Regions from separate parts of the Nocardia sp. XZ_19_385 genome, predicted to be linked through region 3. Evidence: riboswitches for the same ligand, from Rfam matches in the RefSeq annotation. Region 3 holds a riboswitch; each other region holds the start of a gene.
What was found. Region 3 has a riboswitch for S-adenosylmethionine ahead of IBX22_RS15835 (rhodanese-like domain-containing protein). Riboswitches for the same ligand answer to the same signal wherever they lie in the genome.

Region 1: it holds a riboswitch for S-adenosylmethionine, as region 3 does, so the genes downstream of both, IBX22_RS19480 (aminotransferase class V-fold PLP-dependent enzyme) here and IBX22_RS15835 (rhodanese-like domain-containing protein) in region 3, are expected to answer to the same signal.
Region 2: it holds a riboswitch for S-adenosylmethionine, as region 3 does, so the genes downstream of both, IBX22_RS22550 (homoserine O-acetyltransferase) here and IBX22_RS15835 (rhodanese-like domain-containing protein) in region 3, are expected to answer to the same signal.
Region 4: it holds a riboswitch for S-adenosylmethionine, as region 3 does, so the genes downstream of both, IBX22_RS31610 (GNAT family N-acetyltransferase) here and IBX22_RS15835 (rhodanese-like domain-containing protein) in region 3, are expected to answer to the same signal.

Annotation. Positions count from the first base shown of each region.
Region 1 is NZ_JACVEE010000002.1:1,455,375-1,460,104, forward strand. Features, by position in the region: gene IBX22_RS19470 (TetR/AcrR family transcriptional regulator) at 1-546, opposite strand, end outside; gene IBX22_RS19475 (hypothetical protein) at 702-995, shown strand; gene IBX22_RS19480 (aminotransferase class V-fold PLP-dependent enzyme) at 1,047-2,357, opposite strand; SAM riboswitch class IV at 2,405-2,519, opposite strand; gene IBX22_RS19485 (LysE family translocator) at 2,646-3,281, shown strand; gene IBX22_RS19490 (Pls/PosA family non-ribosomal peptide synthetase) at 3,423-4,730, shown strand, end outside.
Region 2 is NZ_JACVEE010000002.1:2,181,516-2,186,245, forward strand. Features, by position in the region: gene IBX22_RS22540 (MFS transporter) at 1-1,420, opposite strand, end outside; gene IBX22_RS22545 (TetR/AcrR family transcriptional regulator) at 1,571-2,275, shown strand; SAM riboswitch class IV at 2,385-2,495, shown strand; gene IBX22_RS22550 (homoserine O-acetyltransferase) at 2,544-3,680, shown strand; gene IBX22_RS22555 (hypothetical protein) at 3,682-3,996, opposite strand; gene IBX22_RS22560 (helix-turn-helix domain-containing protein) at 4,126-4,473, opposite strand; gene IBX22_RS22565 (DUF3017 domain-containing protein) at 4,478-4,723, opposite strand.
Region 3 is NZ_JACVEE010000002.1:679,646-684,375, reverse strand. Features, by position in the region: gene IBX22_RS15845 (FAD-dependent oxidoreductase) at 1-966, opposite strand, end outside; gene IBX22_RS15840 (DUF4878 domain-containing protein) at 1,217-1,669, shown strand; SAM riboswitch class IV at 1,721-1,836, shown strand; gene IBX22_RS15835 (rhodanese-like domain-containing protein) at 1,852-2,268, shown strand; gene IBX22_RS15830 (O-succinylhomoserine sulfhydrylase) at 2,294-3,508, shown strand; gene fgd (glucose-6-phosphate dehydrogenase (coenzyme-F420)) at 3,569-4,579, opposite strand.
Region 4 is NZ_JACVEE010000004.1:569,817-574,546, reverse strand. Features, by position in the region: gene IBX22_RS31615 (hypothetical protein) at 1,120-2,130, opposite strand; SAM riboswitch class I at 2,346-2,440, shown strand; gene IBX22_RS31610 (GNAT family N-acetyltransferase) at 2,622-3,200, shown strand; gene IBX22_RS31605 (LLM class flavin-dependent oxidoreductase) at 3,197-4,282, shown strand; gene IBX22_RS31600 (ABC transporter substrate-binding protein) at 4,279-4,730, shown strand, end outside.

The DNA of each region.
Region 1 (4,730 bases), 780 kb from region 3:
CCAGTGATGGGCCGCGCCATTCAGCGCGCCGATGAATCCGGCCATGGCCGTGGGCCAGCCGCAGGCCGGGGTGTGCACCTCGGGCAGGTTCGCAGCGATTGCCTCGATGGTTCGCGCCCACTCGTCGCGCACCCCGAGCCGGTGCTGCTCGACTCGGTCGCTGACTCCGACCACTTCCACGTAGGCGACCTTGGCTCGGCGGATATCGCTGACCATCGCCGCCAGGTAGGCGGTCAGCCCCGCCGATACCAGCTCCCGAGCCGAGCCGCCGGACGTCTCCGCCGCGGCCGTCGCGACTGCCGCGCGGGCGGCCTGTTGCGCCGCGTCGTAGGCGGCCATCAGCAGGTCTTCGCGGCTGGCGTACTCCTCGTAGAACTGCCGCCGCGACAGGCCCGCCGCCGAACAGATCTCTGTCACAGAACTTTTCGCATAGGACTTGCCGGCGAACACGGTGAGCGCCGCCTCGATGAACAACGCCCGGCGCTCCGCACGTCGCTCGAGGACCGACTGTCCGGAATAGCTGTGCCTGGTCTGTGACGTACCCATCGCCGCACAGCGTAATGCGGAGCGTGGGTCGGACGGCGGCCACGGCGCACTGGGTGGGGATAGGTGGGCGGGCGGTTTGTTCGGGGTCGCGAGTGCGTTCGGTTCTTAGGATCGGGCTCGCTCTGTTGGAAAACACCCCACAAATAGGAGAGTCGATGCGAAGAATCTCGCTAGTGATCGTGGCCGCGGCCGCCATCGGCGTAGCTCTGCAGGGGCCCGCTCTCGCGGCGGCCGATACGGGAACGACCGCGGTCACGGCGCCGCGGGTGACGGCTCAGGATCCGGAGGGCGAGCCGCAGCAGGAAGGCGGGGCGAAGGCTGAGGAGAAGGCCGACGATCAGGGTGCGAGCGAGTCCAAGGGTGGACTCTCGACCAGGATGTCGGATCTCATCCAAACGGTCGATGAGCTGGAAAAGCGACTCGGGGAACTCGAATCCAAGCTTAAGTAGCGGCTGCCGGGCTGCCGCCCGGGATGGTTTCCATCCCGGGCGGCAGTCGGTCTAGAGGCAGGGCGCCGCACCGGCGGCGGCGTCGGCGAAGTCGCGGGTCTCGGGGGTGGGGTTCCAGAGACCGTCGGTCTTGGCGTACTTCCAGCTCGGGCCGTTTGCCACGAGGGTGGCCACGGCCTGGACGAGCCGGTCGACGTCGGCGGAGTTGGACCCGAGCCCGATGCTGGCGCGCAGCGCGCCGTCGAGGCCGAGGCGGGCGAGGAGGGGGTGGGCGCAGAATCGGCCGTCGCGGATGCCGATGCCGTGCTCGGCGGAGAGGTAGGCGGCGACCTCGCCGGGTGCGAAGCCGTTCAGGGTGAACGCGACGATGCCGACGACGTCGGGGCTGTCGGACCAGAGGCGCAGCTGGGTGACGCCGGGGATGGCGGACAGGCCCGCGCGGAGGCGGTCGGCGAGTTCGCGTTCGTGGGAGATCAGGGTGGCGGGGTCGATCTGACACAGGGCGTCACAGGCGGCGGCGAGGGCGGCGGCGCCGAGGACGTTCGGCGAGCCGGCTTCGTGGCGCTGCGGGGCGGGAGCCCACTGGGCGCCGGTGGTGGTGACCTCGCGAACGGCGCCGCCACCGGCCAGGTACGGCTCGGCCTGATCGAGCCAGTCGCGGCGGCCGACGAGGACGCCCGAGCCGAACGGTGCGTAGAGCTTGTGGCCGGAGAATGCCAGGTAGTCGATCCCGCTGGCGCGCAGGCTGATTCGGCGGTGCGGGGCCAGCTGGGCGGCATCGACGAGGATGCGGGCGCCGCACTGGTGGGCGATCTGGGCGAGGCGCTCCAGCGGCAGCACTTCGCCGGTGACGTTGGAGGCGCCGGTGACGGCCAGCAGGGCGGCGGGCTTGCTGCACAGTTCCGCGACGAGTAGCCGGATGGTCTCCTCGATGGTGTCGGCGGCGCGGACGACGCGGCGGCCGTGCTTGGTCCAGGGGAGGAAGTTGGCGTGGTGCTCGATGTCGAGGACCACGGTGTCGCCGGGGACGCAGGCGGCGAGCAGGTTCAGCGAGTCGGTGGTGTTGCGGGTGAAGACGACGACCTGGTCGTCGGCGGCGTCGAGGAAACGGGCGACCGAACCGCGGGCGGCTTCGTAGCACTCGGTGGAGATGCGCGAGGCGTAGCCGGCGCCGCGGTGCACGCTGGCGTAGAACGGCAGCAGCTGCTGCACCCGGTCGGTGACCTGGGCCAATGCCGGGGCGCTGGCGGCGTAGTCGAAGTTGGCGTAGGTGGTGGTTCCGCCCTGCACGAGCGGTACCTGGAGGTCGTCGCCGGATACCCGAGCCAGGGGGGCGCAGGTCTTGGTGGCCACAGCAGTCATCACGTAAATCCCATCGTTCCAGGGACCCGCAATCGAGAGATCGGTCGAGTCCGCGCTTGCCGCGCCCGAATGGGCGTACGGCCGGGTCGTCACCCGGAGCACCCCACCGCGGAGGAGGGTTGCCGACCAGCTAGCCGGGGCTTAGCGCTGGTACTCATGACCTGAACCGAGATTGGCAGACGGACCGGCGTGCTGTCAACCGCCTTGTCCGCAGGCTCCATGGGTGAATGAAAATGCAGTCCTAGGAATAATCTTGCATTCTCGGTGCGGATGCGGTCCCATGGAGGGGTGACACTTTCGCTGCTGCTCAGCTTCGTCGGACTCTGCGTCTTGCTCTCGCTCACGCCCGGCCCGGATACGTTCCTGGTGCTGCGCTACTCGATCGCGGATGCCCGACCGGGGATCGCGGCGGCCGTCGGTTCGGCGCTGGGCGGCATGGTGTGGGCGCTGGTGGTCGCCGCGGGCGTCGCCGCGCTGCTCGAACAGTCCGCGACGGCCTACCGGTTGCTGAAACTGATCGGCGGAATGTACTTGCTGTACTTGGGAATTCGCGCGCTGATCGACCTGCGCAAGCAGCGGAAGGCAGGCAACGAGACGGCGTCGGCGCAAGGGCGCGCGGCCGCACCCGCGTCGATTCGCTCAGCGTTCACTGCGGGCGTCATCTCATGCTTGTTCAACCCGAAGGTCGGCTTGTTCTACCTGGCGGTGCTGCCCCAGTTCCTCTCCGAGGTGACCTTCGTCAACACCCTCGCGCTCGGTGCCATCGAATCCGCCATTGCCGCAATCGAAATGGTGCTGGTCGCGGTGCTCGCCTCGCGGGCCGTCACCTTGCTGCGCAAGCCTGCCGTGCGCGACCGCCTGGAGCAGGCCTCCGCCGGCATCCTCGCCGCCCTCGGTATCGGCACTGTGGCCTCGGCCGCATAGGACCCCGCCGACGCGAAATCCGGCGTTACCGGAGGTACCGTGGACAGTTGGTTACCCGTGGTGTTTGCCCTTTGGTAACCCTGGTCGTGCAAGATTTCCGCCGTCTGCGCTAGGTAGGTCTATGAGAGGTGGGCAGGACGCATGCTCCAGCCGGAGGTCGATGCCGTAGCGGGCGGGGACGCGCTATCGAATCCGTTGCTGCGTGGCACTCTTGCCCCGCCTGCGAGGACCCTGGCCGACATCTTGGCCGCGACCGCCGACACCTATCCCGACGCTCCCGCTATCGATGACGGTACGACCGTCCTCGGGTATGCCGAACTGCTCGCCGAGGTCGACACCGTGGTCGGGCGATTGGCTGCGGCGGGTGTGCGGGCCGGGGACCGGGTCGGGGTGCGGATGCCGTCCGGCTCCAGCGACCTGTATGTCGCGATCCTGGCGGTATTGCATGCGGGCGCGGCCTATGTGCCGGTCGATGCCGACGATCCCGACGAGCGCGCGCGGCTGGTCTTCGGTGAAGCGCGCGTCAGTGCGATCGTGACCGGTGCGGGCATCGAAAGCACCGGGGTCGAAACTGCCACGACGGCACGGGAATCCACCGAGTTGCCGACGCCGGCGGACGACGCGTGGATAATCTTCACCTCCGGTTCGACCGGAACGCCGAAAGGTGTTGCGGTCACCCATCGCAACGCCGCCGCGTTCGTCGACGCCGAGGCCCGGCTGTTCTTGCAGGACGCCCCGATCGGGCCCGATGACCGGGTGCTGGCGGGTCTTTCGGTCGCGTTCGACGCCTCCTGCGAGGAGATGTGGCTGGCCTGGCGGCACGGTGCGTGCCTGGTGCCCGCGCCGCGCGCGCTGGTGCGGACCGGCGCGGACCTGGGTCCGTGGCTGGTGCGCCGCGAGATCAGCATCGTCTCCACCGTGCCGACGCTGGCCGCGACCTGGCCCGCGGAGGCGCTGGACTCGGTCCGGCTGCTCATCTTCGGTGGCGAGGCGGTGCCACCGGAACTCGCGGAAAAGCTCGCGGGCAATGGCAATTCGGAGACCGTCCGGGAGGTATGGAACACCTACGGGCCCACCGAGGCGACCGTGGTCGCGTGTGCCGCACTGCTCAACGGCAAGTGGCCGGTTCGGATCGGTTTGCCACTCGATGGCTGGGATCTCACCGTCGTCGATGCCGAGGGAAATCCGGTGGGGGAGGGGGAATCCGGCGAACTGGTCATCGGCGGCGTCGGCTTGGCCCGGTACCTCGACCCGGCCAAGGACGCCGAGAAGTACGCGCCACTCGCGTCGGTCGGCTGGGAACGCGCTTACCGCAGTGGCGATTTGGTGCGCAATGACCGGGAGGGCCTGGTCTTCCTCGGCCGGGCCGACGATCAGATCAAACTGGGTGGCCGCCGGATCGAACTCGGTGAAATCGACAACGCCTTGCAGCATCTGCCCGGAGTCACC
Region 2 (4,730 bases), 1.5 Mb from region 3:
GCGCGATGATCGGAATGGCCAGCGCGAAGAAGCCCGCACCGACATAGAAGGCGACGTCGTAGGAGTGGATGGACGCCCGGGCGACCAAGTTGTCGATACCGGGGTTTTCGGCGACGTAGTCCTTGGCCGCCTGCACCGAGATCGTGGTGAGCAAGGCGGTGCCGACCGCGCCACCGATCTGCTGGGCCGCGTTCAGCAGTGCGCTGGCCACGCCCGAGTCCTCTTCGTCCACCTGGTGCAGTGCGACGGCCTGCATGCCGACGAACAGCGGACCCATGCCGAGCGCGATCAGGAACTGAGCGGGCAGCACACTGGTGGCGAAGCTGTCGCCGAAGCTGAGCTGGGCCAGCAACACCAGTCCGATCACACCCAGCGCGGCGCCGACGATCATCAGCGGACGCGGGCCGAACTTCGGCAGCAGCGCGCTGGTGACGCCCGCGGAGATGGCGATACCGGCCGGGAACGCCAGGAATGCGACACCCGCCTTCAGCGGCGTGTAACCGAGCACGTTCTGCAAGTAGAAGCTCAGGAACAGGAACATCGCGAACATCGCGATCGGGATCAGCAGCGCGGCCAGCAGTGCGCCGCCCCGGTTGATCTCACCGGGAATGCGCAGCGGCAGCAGCGGATTCGCGGTCCGCGATTCGATGAAGACGAACGCGGCGAGCAGTGCGACACCGGCGACGATCAAGCCGATGGTGCTGCCGTCGGTCCAGCCGTGCTCGGCGGCGCGGCTGAAGCCGTAGACGATGCCGATCAGGCCCAGGGTGACGGTGATCGCGCCGGGCACGTCGTAACCGCCGGTGCGGGGCAGCGGCACGTCCTTCAGCACGAAGGCGAACGCGCCGACCAGGGCGAGGATCGCGATCGGGGTGTTGACCAGCAGCGTCCAGCGCCACGAGGCGTATTCGGTGAGCGCGCCACCGGCGATCAGGCCGATGGCCGCGCCGCCCGCCGAGATGCCGGCGAACACCGCGAACGCGCGGGCGCGCTCCTTGGTCTCGGTGAACGTCACCGACAGCAGCGACAGCGCCGCAGGGGCGAGCAGTGCGGCGAACGCGCCCTGCAGGCCACGGCCCGCGAACAGCTGTGCGCCGTTCTGGGCGAGACCGGCCAGCGCGGAGGCGGCGGCGAAGCCGATCAGGCCGATCATGAAGATCTTGCGCCGCCCCAGGTAGTCGGCGAGGCGTCCGCCGAGCAACAGCAGGCCGCCGAAGATCAGCGTGTAGGCGGTGAGCACCCACTGGGTGTTGCCGTCGCTGATGTCCAGATCACGTTGTGCGAAGGGCAGCGCGATGGTGACGATGGTGGCGTCCAGCACCACCATCAGCTGGGCCAAGGCGATCACGCCGAGCGCCCACCACCGGGCCGAGCCGCTTTGTTTTTCAAGAACATCCGCCGCTGGCGCAGTTCGGGTCACGGGTTTTCTCCCTCATCTGGGACGAGCTGTTTCAGAAGTACGCAGACGATCCTGGCACTGTGCGACATTTGGCGTCAAGGGAAAAATGTCGTAGTGCGACATTTGACTCATTCGGCCAAGTGGCGGAATGAGCTGCGTTATGGTGGCGACATGCTCGACGACTCATCGACCGGCCCCACCGCCGATCCCGAACCAGCGCCGGGTGCCAAGGCGCCGGCCGCCGGATTGCGGGAGCGCAAGAAGCAGCAAACCCGGTCGCGGATCATCGAAATAGCGCTCGATCTATGCGATGAGCAGGGCTTCGAGGCGACGACCGTGGAACAGATCGCGAACGCCGCCGATGTCTCGCCGCGCACCGTGAACCGGTACTTCGAGATCAAAGAGGACATCGTCCTGGGCCCGGTCGAGGATTTCGGGCAGGCCATCGCGGGACTGCTGCGGGCCCGGCCGAGCATCGACAACCCGCTGCAGGCGATGTGTGACGCCTATCTGCACATGGTCGACCTGGCCGCGGGCAACGACGCCGATGAGCTCATCTCCTTCCGCCGGTTCCAGAAGATGCAGCGGATCGTGCGCAGCAGCCCGGCGGTCAACGCGCGCGCGATGGAATTCGGCGACCGCAAGGGCGAAGCCGTCACCGCGGCGCTGGCCGAACGGCTCGGGGTGGAATCCGATTCACTCAAAGTGCGTTTGGCCGTCGCGACCTGGCAGATGATGTGTCACATCGCCTTCGACGCCGACCCGGACCTGATCCTGACCGGTGATCCCCAGACCGCGGCGTGTGCCACCCGGACGATCGTGCTCCGCGCGTTCGACGAGCTCCGCGCGCTGTGTAGCGCCCCGCTGTCCAAGTAGTTCCCACGCTGTGTCGTCCCGGCGGTTTCCGACCGGGACCAGCGGTGCTCGCGTGATCTTGTCGACGTGATTTCTACCGTCGACCGACCGCCAGCTACCATGTTCCTCAGGTCATGAGTGCCAGCGCGAAGCCCCGGCTCGCTGGTCGGCAACCCTCCAGCAGCGGTGGGGTGCTCCGGGTGATGACCTGGCTCTCGAAAGACGGGAGCAAGCGCGCTGTTCAGGAGGTCCTCATCATGTGTGCAACCCATGTGATCGGTCAGACGGCGTGACCGTGCAGACCGAACCGAACACCCGACGCCTGTTACCCGCCCCGGACGGCCGGCTCGGCCTGATCCCGATCGGCGATGTGCGCCTGGAGAACGGGGCTGTGGTCCCGGACGTCCAGCTCGCGGTGCAACGCTGGGGCGAACTCTCGCCCACCCTCGACAACGTGGTGCTGGTCGAGCATGCCTTGACCGGCGACTCGCACGTGATCGGCGCCCCCGACAATCTGCACCAGCTGCCCGGCTGGTGGGACGGCATGGTCGGCCCCGGCGCGCCGATCGACACCGACGAATGGTGCGTCATCGCCACCAACGTGCTCGGCGGCTGCAAGGGCAGCACCGGCCCGGCTACCTTGGCGCCGGACGGAAAGCCATGGGGCGCACGTTTTCCCGAGATCTCGATCCGCGATCAGGTGACCGCGGAGATCGCCCTGATGGATCTGCTCGGCATCGACCGGCTGGCCGCGGTCGTCGGCGGTTCGATGGGCGGCATGCGCGTCCTGGAATGGATGGTCGGCGCCCCCGAGCGGGTGGCCGCCGCGCTGGTGCTCGCGGTCGGCGCGCGCGCCACCGCCGATCAGATCGGCACCCAGACCACCCAGATCGCCGCCATCAAGGCCGATCCGGATTGGCAGGGCGGCAACTATCACGGCACCGATCGCGCGCCGATGACCGGCATGGGGCTGGCGCGGCGCATCGCGCACCTGACCTACCGCACCGAAGGCGAACTGGATCACCGCTTCGAGAACCACGCCCAGGGCGCCGAGGATCCGTGGCGCGGCGGCCGCTACGCGGTCCAGAGCTACCTGGAGCATCAGGCCGAAAAGCTGTGCGGCCGTTTCGATCCCGCCACCTATGTGCTGCTCACCGAGGCGATGAACCGGCACGATGTCGGCCGCGGGCGCGGCGGTGTCGAGGCCGCGCTGGCCGCGACTCCGGTGCCGTGTGTGGTCGGCGGCGTCGACTCCGATCGGCTCTACCCGCTGCGCACCCAGCAGGAACTCGCCGACCTGCTGCCCGGCTGTGCCCGGCTCGAGGTCGTGCACTCGCGCGACGGCCACGACGGGTTCCTCACCGAGGCGGCGGCGGTATCCAAGCTGCTCATCGAGACCATGCGACTGGCGCGAGAGAACCGGTAGCTCAAGACGTTTCGAGGGCGCTCCACGGACCTGCGGCCCAGCCGTCGGGTTCGTGTAGCGGTGTACTGCGCCATACGGGTGTCGCCGCGCCGTTGGTGAAGCGGTCTTTGTAGGAGTCGGCGCGGGTGGCGATCAAGTAGTAGCCCGCGAAATCCGCCTGGGGGACAGGCAGATACGCGCATACCAGGCCGGCTGCCATCGATAGGTCCCGGGCGCTGGCCGTCCCGACCGGCGCCTCGCCGTCGCCGCAGATGAAGGCGGCGACTGTCCACAACGGGAACAAGCCGCAGTCGATGCCATCGAACTTGCCTGGCATGCCGTCTCCCTACGCTGGGTCGGTGCATCGGACCGGCCGCCGAGGTCTGGGACGGCACCTTATTAGGCTATGGCTCGACTTTACGCCGGGTGGTCGCCGCAGCGATGCCTCTGAACTGACCTTCCATGGTCATTTCGCTGCCTCGCGCCGCGCTTGCTCGATCCGGTTGATATTGGTTTCGATCCACTCGCGCAGTGCCGCGATGGGAGTGCGCAGGCTGTGGCCGAGTTCGGTGCGGATGTACTCCACGCGCGGCGGCACGGTGGGATGCACTGTGCGTGAGACGAATCCGTCGCACTCCAGTTGGCGGAGGGTTTGCGTCAGCATCTTCTCGGAGACGCCTTCGACGCGGCGTCGCAGATCGGTATGGCGCAGGGTGCCGTCGGCGAGCGCGTCCACGATGAGCACGGTCCATTTGCCCGCGACGCGGTCGAGCACTTGACGCGTGGGGCATTCGGCGGAGTTCTGTTGCGGTATACCCCTATTGCACGCCGAGGGTCTTGATGGTGGCGGCGATGAAGAGGATGGCCGTGCCGAGCAGTGTCAGGGCGGCGACGTCGAAAGGCTTGCTGCGCACCGCGAGCAAGCCGACCCGCGGCGTCGGGAGGGCCAGGCGCAGGGCCGCGGCGAGCAGGGTTGCGCCGCCGAAGAAGAAGGCGCCACGGCGCCAGCGATCCCAGGCCACGAACACCACGGCCACGACGATGACCACGGCCACCAGCACCATGGGCAGG
Region 3 (4,730 bases):
GCCGACCGCGCGGTAGATCGCCTGCACATCCCACTCGCGGAACACGCCGGTGCCCTTGACGTTTCCGGTGCCGTCGAGCTGGGTGCGCTCGGTGCGCAGGCCGACGACCTTGCCGTCGGCGCCGAGCACCTCGGCGGGCGACTCGAAGAAGTGCAGGAACAGCTTGTGCGGACGGCTGCCCTGGTCGCGGATCGCCCACTGCTCCAAGGTGTTGGCGACCATGTCGACCTGCTTGGAGTGGCGGCGCGCGGCCTCGGAACCGGCGTCGTAGTCGATGTCCTCGGGGTCGACGATGACCTCGATGGTCGGCGAGTGGTCGAGCTCGCGCAGCTCCAGCGGCGTGAACTTGGCCTGCGCCGGGCCGCGACGGCCGAACACGTGCACCTCGACGGCCTTGTTGTTCTTGAGGCCCTGGTAGACGTTCGGCGGGATCTCGGTCGGCAGCAGTTCGTCACCGGTCTTGGCGAGCACGCGCGCCACGTCGAGCGCGACGTTGCCGACGCCGAGCACGGCGACCTTCTCCGCGTCCAGCGGCCATTCGCGCGGCACGTCGGGGTGGCCGTCGTACCAGGACACGAAGTCCGCGGCGCCGTAGGAGCCGTCCAGGTCGATGCCCGGGATGTCGAGTGCGCGGTCGGCGTTGGCGCCGGTCGAGAAGATGACCGCGTCGTAGAAGCGCCGCAGATCGTCGAGGGTGATGTCGGTGCCGTAGTCGATATTGCCGAGTAGGCGGACCTGCTCTTTGTCGAGCACCTTGTGCAGGGCGGTGATGATGCCCTTGATGCGCGGATGGTCCGGCGCGACGCCGTAGCGGATCAGACCGAACGGCGCGGGCATGCGCTCGTACAGGTCGATACTCACCTCGGCATCGGATTTCATCAACGCGTCGGCGGCGTAGATACCGGCCGGTCCTGCGCCCACGATCGCGATGCGGAGCGGGCGAGTGGCTGCACTCTGTTCGGTCATCTCTTACGCGCACCTTCGGTCGAAAAATAATGGCGTCCTTCTTAGCCTAGGCTAAGTAGAGCTGCCGCTGCGGTTGCCCCTGACGATGCGGCTGGTGCTGCTGGCTCGTAACTGCGAAGCCACCAGGTCGCTCCCGTGCCGCACAGCCACATGGTGATGGTGCCCAGACCACGGTCTCGCGATTCTATCGGTGACGCCACCGACCGCCTGCACGGGTGCCGCCGACCAGGGATAAGGGATCATCGACACCATGACCGAGCAGCAGCCCAAGCCAGAGGACGAACCGATCCTGGTCGAACAGACCGACCAGCGGTCCATGACGCCGTTCATCGCCGCCGCGGTGCTGACCGCGATCGTGCTGGTGGCGGTGTTCGCGGGCGGGCTGCTGTCCCCGGCTGAGAAAAATGTCACAGAATCGGACCGGATCTCCGCAGCCGTCAGCAATTACGTCGGCGGGCGCGCGCAGCAGGACGAGGTGCCCGCGCCGGGCACCGCGTGCGCCGGGTTCGACGAGGCCAAGTCGCCGCTGGCCGCGCAGTTCGGGGCGGGTGGCCGAAAGTCGGTGGAGGTCGCCAGGATCGAGGGGCAGTCCGTCAACGGGGACAAAGCCAAGGCCACCGTCACCACCAACATGGACGGCAAGGAGACCACCGAAACGTGGAACCTGGTCCGCGCCGACGGCAAATGGCTGGTCTGCAACTGACCCGATTCCGGTGTTTGACAGCCCGGCCCCTGTCCAGGCAATCTCAGTCCAGGTCATGAGCACCAGCGCCAAGCCCCGGCTCGCTGGTCGGCAACCCTCCTCCGCGGTGGGGTGCTCCGGGTGACGACCTGGCACGCATCCGAACCCCGATGCGGCAAGTGCGGATTCACAGGAGGATCGACATGACTTACGCCGGCGACATCACCCCGCAGCAGGCGTGGGACCTGTTGCGCGAGCACCCCGAAGCCGTCCTGATCGACGTGCGCACCGAAGCCGAATGGCGCTTCGTCGGCGTACCCGACACCACCGCGATCGAGCGCCCCACCGTGCTCATCGAATGGGTCGACGGCACCGGCGCGCGCAACCAGGCCTTCGCCGACCAGCTCAGCAAAGCCCTCGACGGCCGCGCCCCGGAAGCCCCCGTGGTGTTCCTGTGCCGCTCCGGCCAGCGCTCCGCGCATGCGGCGACCGTGGCCACGCAGCTCGGCATCGCGCCGGCCTACAACGTTGACGAAGGCTTCGAGGGTCCGCTCGACGCGAACGGTCACCGCGGTGGCGCCGGTTGGCGCGCCCAGGGCTTGCCGTGGCGGCAGTCGTGACCACGAGTTCTGTGGAGGAACAGTCATGATCACTGGTGGTGCGTTCGACAAGCCGCTGCCCGAAGGCGTCGGCCCGGCCACCCTCGGCGTGCGAGGCGGCTTGCGGCGCAGCGGTTTCGAGGAAACCTCCGAGGCGCTGTACCTGAGCTCCGGTTTCGTCTACGAGAGTGCCGAAGCGGCCGAGGCGTCGTTCACCGGCGAGATCGAGCACTTCGTCTACTCCCGCTACGGCAACCCGACGGTGGCCATGTTCGAGGAGCGGATGCGGCTGATCGACGGCGCCGAAGCGTGTTTCGCGACCGCGAGCGGCATGTCGGCCGTCTTCACCGCGCTCGGCGCGCTTTTGGGCGCCGGCGATCGGCTGGTGGCCGCGCGCAGCCTGTTCGGTTCCTGTTTCGTGGTGTGCAACGAGATCCTGCCGCGCTGGGGTGTGGAGACCGTCTTCGTCGACGGTGACGACCTGGACCAGTGGGAGCAGGCGCTGTCGGTGCCGACCCAGGCGGTGTTCTTCGAGACGCCCGCCAACCCGATGCAGACCCTCGTCGACGTGCGCAAGGTCTCCGAGCTCGCCCATGCGGCGGGCGCGAAAGTGGTGCTGGACAACGTCTTCGCCACCCCGCTGCTGCAGCGCGGCTTCGACCTCGGCGCCGACGTGCTGGTCTACTCCGGCACCAAGCACATCGACGGCCAGGGCCGCGTCCTCGGCGGCGCCATCCTCGGCGACCACGACTACATCGACGGCCCGGTGAAAAACCTGATGCGCCACACCGGTCCGGCGCTGAGCCCGTTCAACGCCTGGACCTTGTTGAAGGGCCTGGAGACGATGCCGCTGCGGGTGAACCACTCCGCTGCTTCGGCTTTGCGCGTCGCGCAGTTCCTGGACGAGCACAAGGCGGTGAACTGGGTGCGCTACCCGTACCTGGAATCGCATCCGCAGCACGCTCTGGCCAAGAGCCAGATGAGCGCGGGCGGCACCGTGGTCACCTTCGAGCTCAACGCCCCGGCCGACGAGGCGAAGAAGCGTGCCTTCGAGGTGCTGAACCGCTTGCGCATCGTCGACATCTCCAACAACCTCGGCGACTCCAAGACCCTCATCACGCACCCGGCGACCACCACGCACCGCGCGATGGGCCCCGAGGGCCGCGCCACTATCGGTCTCACCGACGGCGTGGTCCGGATCTCGATCGGCCTCGAGGACGTCGAAGACCTCCTCGGCGACCTGGATCACGCCCTGAGCTGAGCTACGGCAGAGACGAAACACCCCCCGGTGCGCCGGGGGGTGTTTTTCTTTGTGCTGGGCTCAGCCCAGGGCGCGCAGGCGGGGGGCCAGGTCGCGCTGGAACAGGTCCAGGAAGCGGCGCTGGTCGTGGCCGGGGGCGTGGAAGACCAGGTGGTTCAGGCCCGCGTCGAGGTAGGGCTTGATCAGGTCGACGGCCTGGTCCGGGTCGCTGGCGACGATCCAGCGCTTGGCGATCTGCTCGATCGGCAGCGCGTCGGCGGCGGTCTCCATTTCGATCGGGTCGGTGATGGAGTGCTTCTGCTCCGGGGTCAGCGAGAGCGGGGCCCAGAAGCGCGTGTTCTCCAGGGCCAGTTCGGGATCGGTGTCGTAGGAGATCTTGATCTCGATCATCCGGTCGATGGTGGCGACGTCGCGGCCGGCCTTGGCGGCGCCTTCGGCGACGGCGGGCATCAGCTTCTCGGTGTAGAGGTCCATGCCCTTGCCGGAGGTGCAGATGAAACCGTCACCCGCGCGGCCGGCGTACCGGGCGACCAGCGGGCCGCCGGCGGCGACGTAGATCGGGATGCCGCCCTTGGGCACGTCGTAGATGGAGGCGCCGACGGTCTTGTAGTACTGGCCGTCGAAGTCGGTGCGGTCGCCGGTCCACAGCGCGCGCATCAGGTCGACGGCTTCGCGCAGCCGCCCGAAACGCTCCTTGAACTCCGGCCATTCACCGGTGTATCCGGTGGCGATCTCGTTCAGCGCCTCACCGGTGCCCACACCGAGCATGACGCGGTCCGGGTACAGGCAGCCCATGGTGGCGAAGGCCTGCGCGATCACCGCCGGGTTGTACCGGAAGGTCGGGGTGAGCACCGAGGTGCCGAGCTGGATGCGCTTGGTGCGTTCACCGACCGCCGCCATCCAGGCCAGCGAGAACGGCGCGTGCCCACCCTTGTGCCGCCACGGCTGGAAGTGGTCGCTGACGGTGGCGCTGTCGAGGCCGTGCTCCTCGGCGAGCACCGCGATTTCTACCAGTTCGCGCGGCCCGAACTGTTCGGCCGACGCCTTGTATCCCAGCTTGAGATCACCCATGTGCGCACTCCTGTCGCTTCGCTGCTGCGGCCGGGCGCGGGAGTCCCCGCTTTCGACCGACCTTCTTCGACGATAGGCCCGCCCGTCGCCCGGCCACCACCCCTCATCGAATCGCTACGCGATGCTAATCACTCGAATTCGAAGGGAGTTC
Region 4 (4,730 bases), on a different contig from region 3:
TACCCACCCTCGACGAAATCGCCCGTTCGCCAGCCACTCCTGAGATTCAGCACGATGCCAGCTACTTCTCGCCCACTCGCGGCAGCACACTGACATGGAAGCGCCACTCGGCGAATAGTTAAGTTTCAGATACCGCACTCTCGCTATCCGGCAGCAGTGTTGGTCCTCCAACTCTGAGCGACAACTCCAACCTGCATCGCCGATTGTCGCTCAAAGTTAGACGAAGAGGTGTATCCACCCCCGGCGAAATCGCCCTTTTGACAGCCGCTTCCGTAATGCAGCAATGCATTAGCTACTCCTCACACATCGCGCGCTGAGGTGAGGTGAGCGCGGGGGCCCGGAGGGCGAGGTGGGGGCGGTGGGGCGGGGGCGGAGGGTGCGGAGAGTGCGTGGAGGGCGACGTGCGTGCGCGAAGAGCGAGGAGAGACGACGTGTGTGCGGCGAGCGCGGTCAGCGAGGTCAGCAAGGCGAGCAAGGTGGGGGCGCGCTGAGGCGAGGTGAGTGCCGGGCGCGGAGGGTGCGGCGAAGCGGGTGCAGGGGCGGGGGTGGGGTGCGGAGTGCGTGGAGGGCGAGGTGCGCACGAAAGCGAGGAAAGGCAAGGGCGGGTGCGGTGAGGCGGGCGGGTGCAGGGGTGCGTTTCTGAGGCCGTATGTGCGCCGCGCCCAATGCGCTCGCAGAAGGGCCAGGGGACCGTGGCGATTCCGGCTGTCGGCAGGTAGAAGCAGGTTTCAGTGCCGTTGACCATCGTGCCGAAGACTGCGGCCAGTACTGTGGCCCGGCCGGTGTCTACCGGAACCGCGCGGATGCCACCGACCGGGACGACGGTGCGGAAGAAGTCGCGGGCGCGTCTGTGCCCGCACGTGCACCCAACGCGCTCGCGGCAGGGTCAGGGTCAGGGTCAGGGTCAGGGTCAGGGTCAGGGGACCGTGGTGATGCCGACTGTCGGCAGGTAGAAGCAGGTTTCGGTGCCGTTGACCATCGTGCCGAAGACTGCGGCCAGTACTGTGCCCCGGCCGATGTCGACCGGAACCGCACGGATGCCGCCGACCGGGACAACGGCGCGGACGAAGTCGCGGGCGCGTCTGCGGCCGTACGTGCGCCCAGTGCGCTCGCGGAGGGTCAGGGGACCGTGGTGATGCCGACTGTCGGCAGGTAGAAGCAGGTTTCGGTGCCGTTGACCATCGTGCCGAAGACTGCGGCCAGTACTGTGCCCCGGCCGGTGTCGACCGGGACCGCGCGGATGCCGCCTACTGGGATGGCGGTGCGGAAGAAGTCGCGGACGGCTTGTTCGGCGAGGGGGCGGAGGGCGGCGGGGACCTCGGGGGGCACCATGCGGCCGAAGACCTCGTTCAGCGGGCCCATGGCGGCGACTCCGCCGCGTCCGTTGTCGACGTTCAGCCAGGCGACGCGCATGCCCGAGCTGTCGGATCGGCTGGGGCCCGACGGCACGAAGGTGAACATGGTCTGGCCGGATTTCACGGCGGTCAGGTCGAGGCCGGGGATCGCGATGCTGTGCACGGGCCAAGGACCAGGGACCGCGCCCGCCACTGCGGGACTGGTGAGGGTGGCGCCCGCACCGGTACACAGCGCTGCCGTGGGGTACAGGAACGGCGTCACACCTAGGGCCTGCAAGGCAGCGAGAGCGGATTGCCCAGCACCTGGCGCCGCGGCGGTGTACGCATGGTCGGTGGGTGCCTCAGCGGTGGGCGCGGGATCGACGAAGCCCGCAGCAGCGGACGCATGATCGGCGGGTGCCACAGCAGCGGGGACGTGATCGACGGGTGCCCCAGCCACGGACGCATGATCGACGATGGCTGCGGACGCATGATCGACGAGGGCCGCAGCGGTGGAGGAGTGATTGACGGGGACCACAGCCACAGACGCGTGATCGACCGGGACCACAGCCACGGACGCATGATCGACCGGGACCACAGCCACGGACGCATGATCGGCAAGGACCGTTGCCGCGGGGACGTGATCGACGGCGGCTGGGGTTTCGGGCAGCGCGATGGCAGGGGCTGGGATGCCGAGGGCGAGGCTGCCCAGGGACAGGGTGGCCACGGTGGCGAGGCGTCGCGGGATGGACGCCCGGGTGCGCCGGGTGTCCGAGTCGAGGGGGCGGATATGCACTGGGAACCTCCTCATCGGCGGAACGATCGAGGTTCAACGGTAAGCCCGCAAACCCGGAAAGCCGGTGATTTGCGGGTCGGCGGGCGGGCGGCGCGGGACGAGCCGCAGTCAGGGGGCGCGACGATAATCCGCCATCTAGCCCCTGGTGACCAGGGCTGCGCTCACCGTGATTTCTACTCTTGTCGCCGAGTTCGCTTGTTCCCCATGATGTTCGAGCACCATCCAGAGCGATTGAGAGACCTGGCTCGCCGACGTCGCAGCAACCCCCCGGTACACCGGGTGCGGGTGCTTCCGCCAGGAACGATGGAGGACCCGATATGAGCACCACACACCGCACCACCTGCTGGGGACGCCGGCACATCGATCAGTGCCGCGGCACCTCGACGGCTTGTCGCCGCTGACGCTGCCAGACCCGCACCCGACGCTGGCCGGGTGGTGCGACCGACGCCGAAGGCTTGGTCGCGTTCATTCTTCTGCCGAGGACCATCGATATGAGTGCGTCGATCGCACCCGCAGCCGGGGCGCTGCCCGGAACACCGGGGAGTCCGGTGCCCCAACGCCTTACCGACCGCAGCCTGCGGGTGCACCGGGTCGCCCAGGACGACCCGCTGGCCACGCCGCTCCTGGCCGAACTCGCCGTCGAATACAGCAGCCGCTACGGCCGCTCCGCCGGTCAGATGCACCACGAACTCCGCAACTACCCGCCCACCCGTTTCGCGGCGCCGCACGGTGGCCTGCTCGTGGTGACCCAGGACTCCGAAGCGGTGGCGGGCGGTGCGTTCCAGCGCTACGACGACGACAGCGCCGAGCTCAAGCGGATCTGGACCTCGAAGGAACACCGCCGGCAAGGGCTGGGCCGCTTCGTGGTGCGGCAGCTGGAGCTCGAGGTCTCCCGGCGCGGCTACCGGCGCATCTACCTCACCACCGGCTGGCGCCAGCCCGAAGCGGTCGCGCTCTACCTGGCTGTGGGGTACACCGCGCTCTTCGACCCGGCGCTCCCGGCCGAGCAGATCGGCGCGCACGCGTTCGAAAAGGTCCTGCCCGCAGCCGATCTGGAGGCGACCGCATGAAGTTCCTGCTGTTCACGCTGGTCGCCCGGACACCCGATCCGCATACCGGCGTGCTGCCCGAGACGCACGAGCGGCTGCGCTCGGTGGTCGACCAGGCCCGGCTCGCCGAGGAACTCGGCTATGACGGTTTCGCGGTCGGCGAGCGGCACGAGGATCCGTTCCTGTCCGCCGCACCCCCGGTGCTGCTCAGTCATATCGCCGCGGTCACCTCGCGGATCACGCTGTTCACCGCCGTGACGACGCTGAGCCTGCTCGATCCGGTGCGGGCCTTCGAGGACTACTCGACACTGGACAACCTGTCCGGCGGACGCCTGGAACTGATCATCGGCAAGGGCAACGGCGCCGCGCAGGCGGAGCTGTTCCACGTCACCACCGACGATCAGTGGGACCGCAACCGGGAAGGGTACGAACTGTTCCGCGCGCTGTGGGCCAGCGACAAGGTGACCTGGACCGGCCGGTTCCGCCCGGAACTGGTTGCGGCCAAAGCCCTTCCGCGCCCCTACCAGCCGTTGCTCCGGATCTGGCACGGCAGCGCCACCAGCCGGGATTCGGTGGAACTGGCCGCGCGCCACGGTGATCCGCTGTTCTCGGCCAATGTCACCAACCCCATCGAGCCTTACGCCGAACTGGTGCGGCACTACCGCGAGCGGTGGGCGCATTACGGGCACGATCCGGCCGACGCGCTGGTCGGGGCGGGCACCGCGGGCTTCCACGTGGCGCCCACCTCGCAGGAGGCGCTCGAGGCGTATCGCCCGATCTTCCGGGCCCGGCTGGGGTTGTCGCGCACGCTCGGCCTGCCCATCGTGTTCGAGACCCTCGAAGACTTCGCCGCCCGCTCCTCGGCGCTGATCGGCAGCCCGGAGCAGGTGCTCGACAAGGTCGGTCGCCAGCACGAGCAGTTCGGCCACGAAGTGATCCATCTGTCCTCCGAACGCGACGGACGCACCGAAGCCCAGCACCGCGGCAGCCTCGAATTGTTCCAGCAGGCCGTGGCGCCCGAGCTGCGCCGCCGCATTCCCAGCCGTCCCCTGGCCGCCGGCCGAACCATCCCCCGGACCGAATTATCTGGAGTTACACCGTGATCCGCACCCGTCATCGCATCGCCACGCTCGCCGGCGCGCTCGCCGCGGCCAGTACCCTGGCCGCCTGCGGCAGCGACACCGGCGGCGCCGGTGGCGACGCCGGACCGCCACAGCCCGGGGGCACGCTGCGCTACGGCCTGTCGTCGGCGCCGACCTGCTCGGACCCGGCGCAGGCGAGCAGCAACCAGACGCTCTACGTCACCCGCCAGATCGTCGACTCGCTGACCGATCAGGATCCCGAGACCGGCGAGATCAGGCCGTGGCTGGCGCGCAGCTGGGAGGCCGGCCCGGACGCGAAGGTGTTCACCTTCCACCTGGCCGACAACGTCACCTTCTCCGACGGCTCGCCGCTCACCGCGGATTCGGTGCGCAAGACCTTCGATTCGATCACCAAACTCGGTGCGGCCAAGGCCCCCCTGGCCAACGGCTTTCTCATCAACTACGTCGG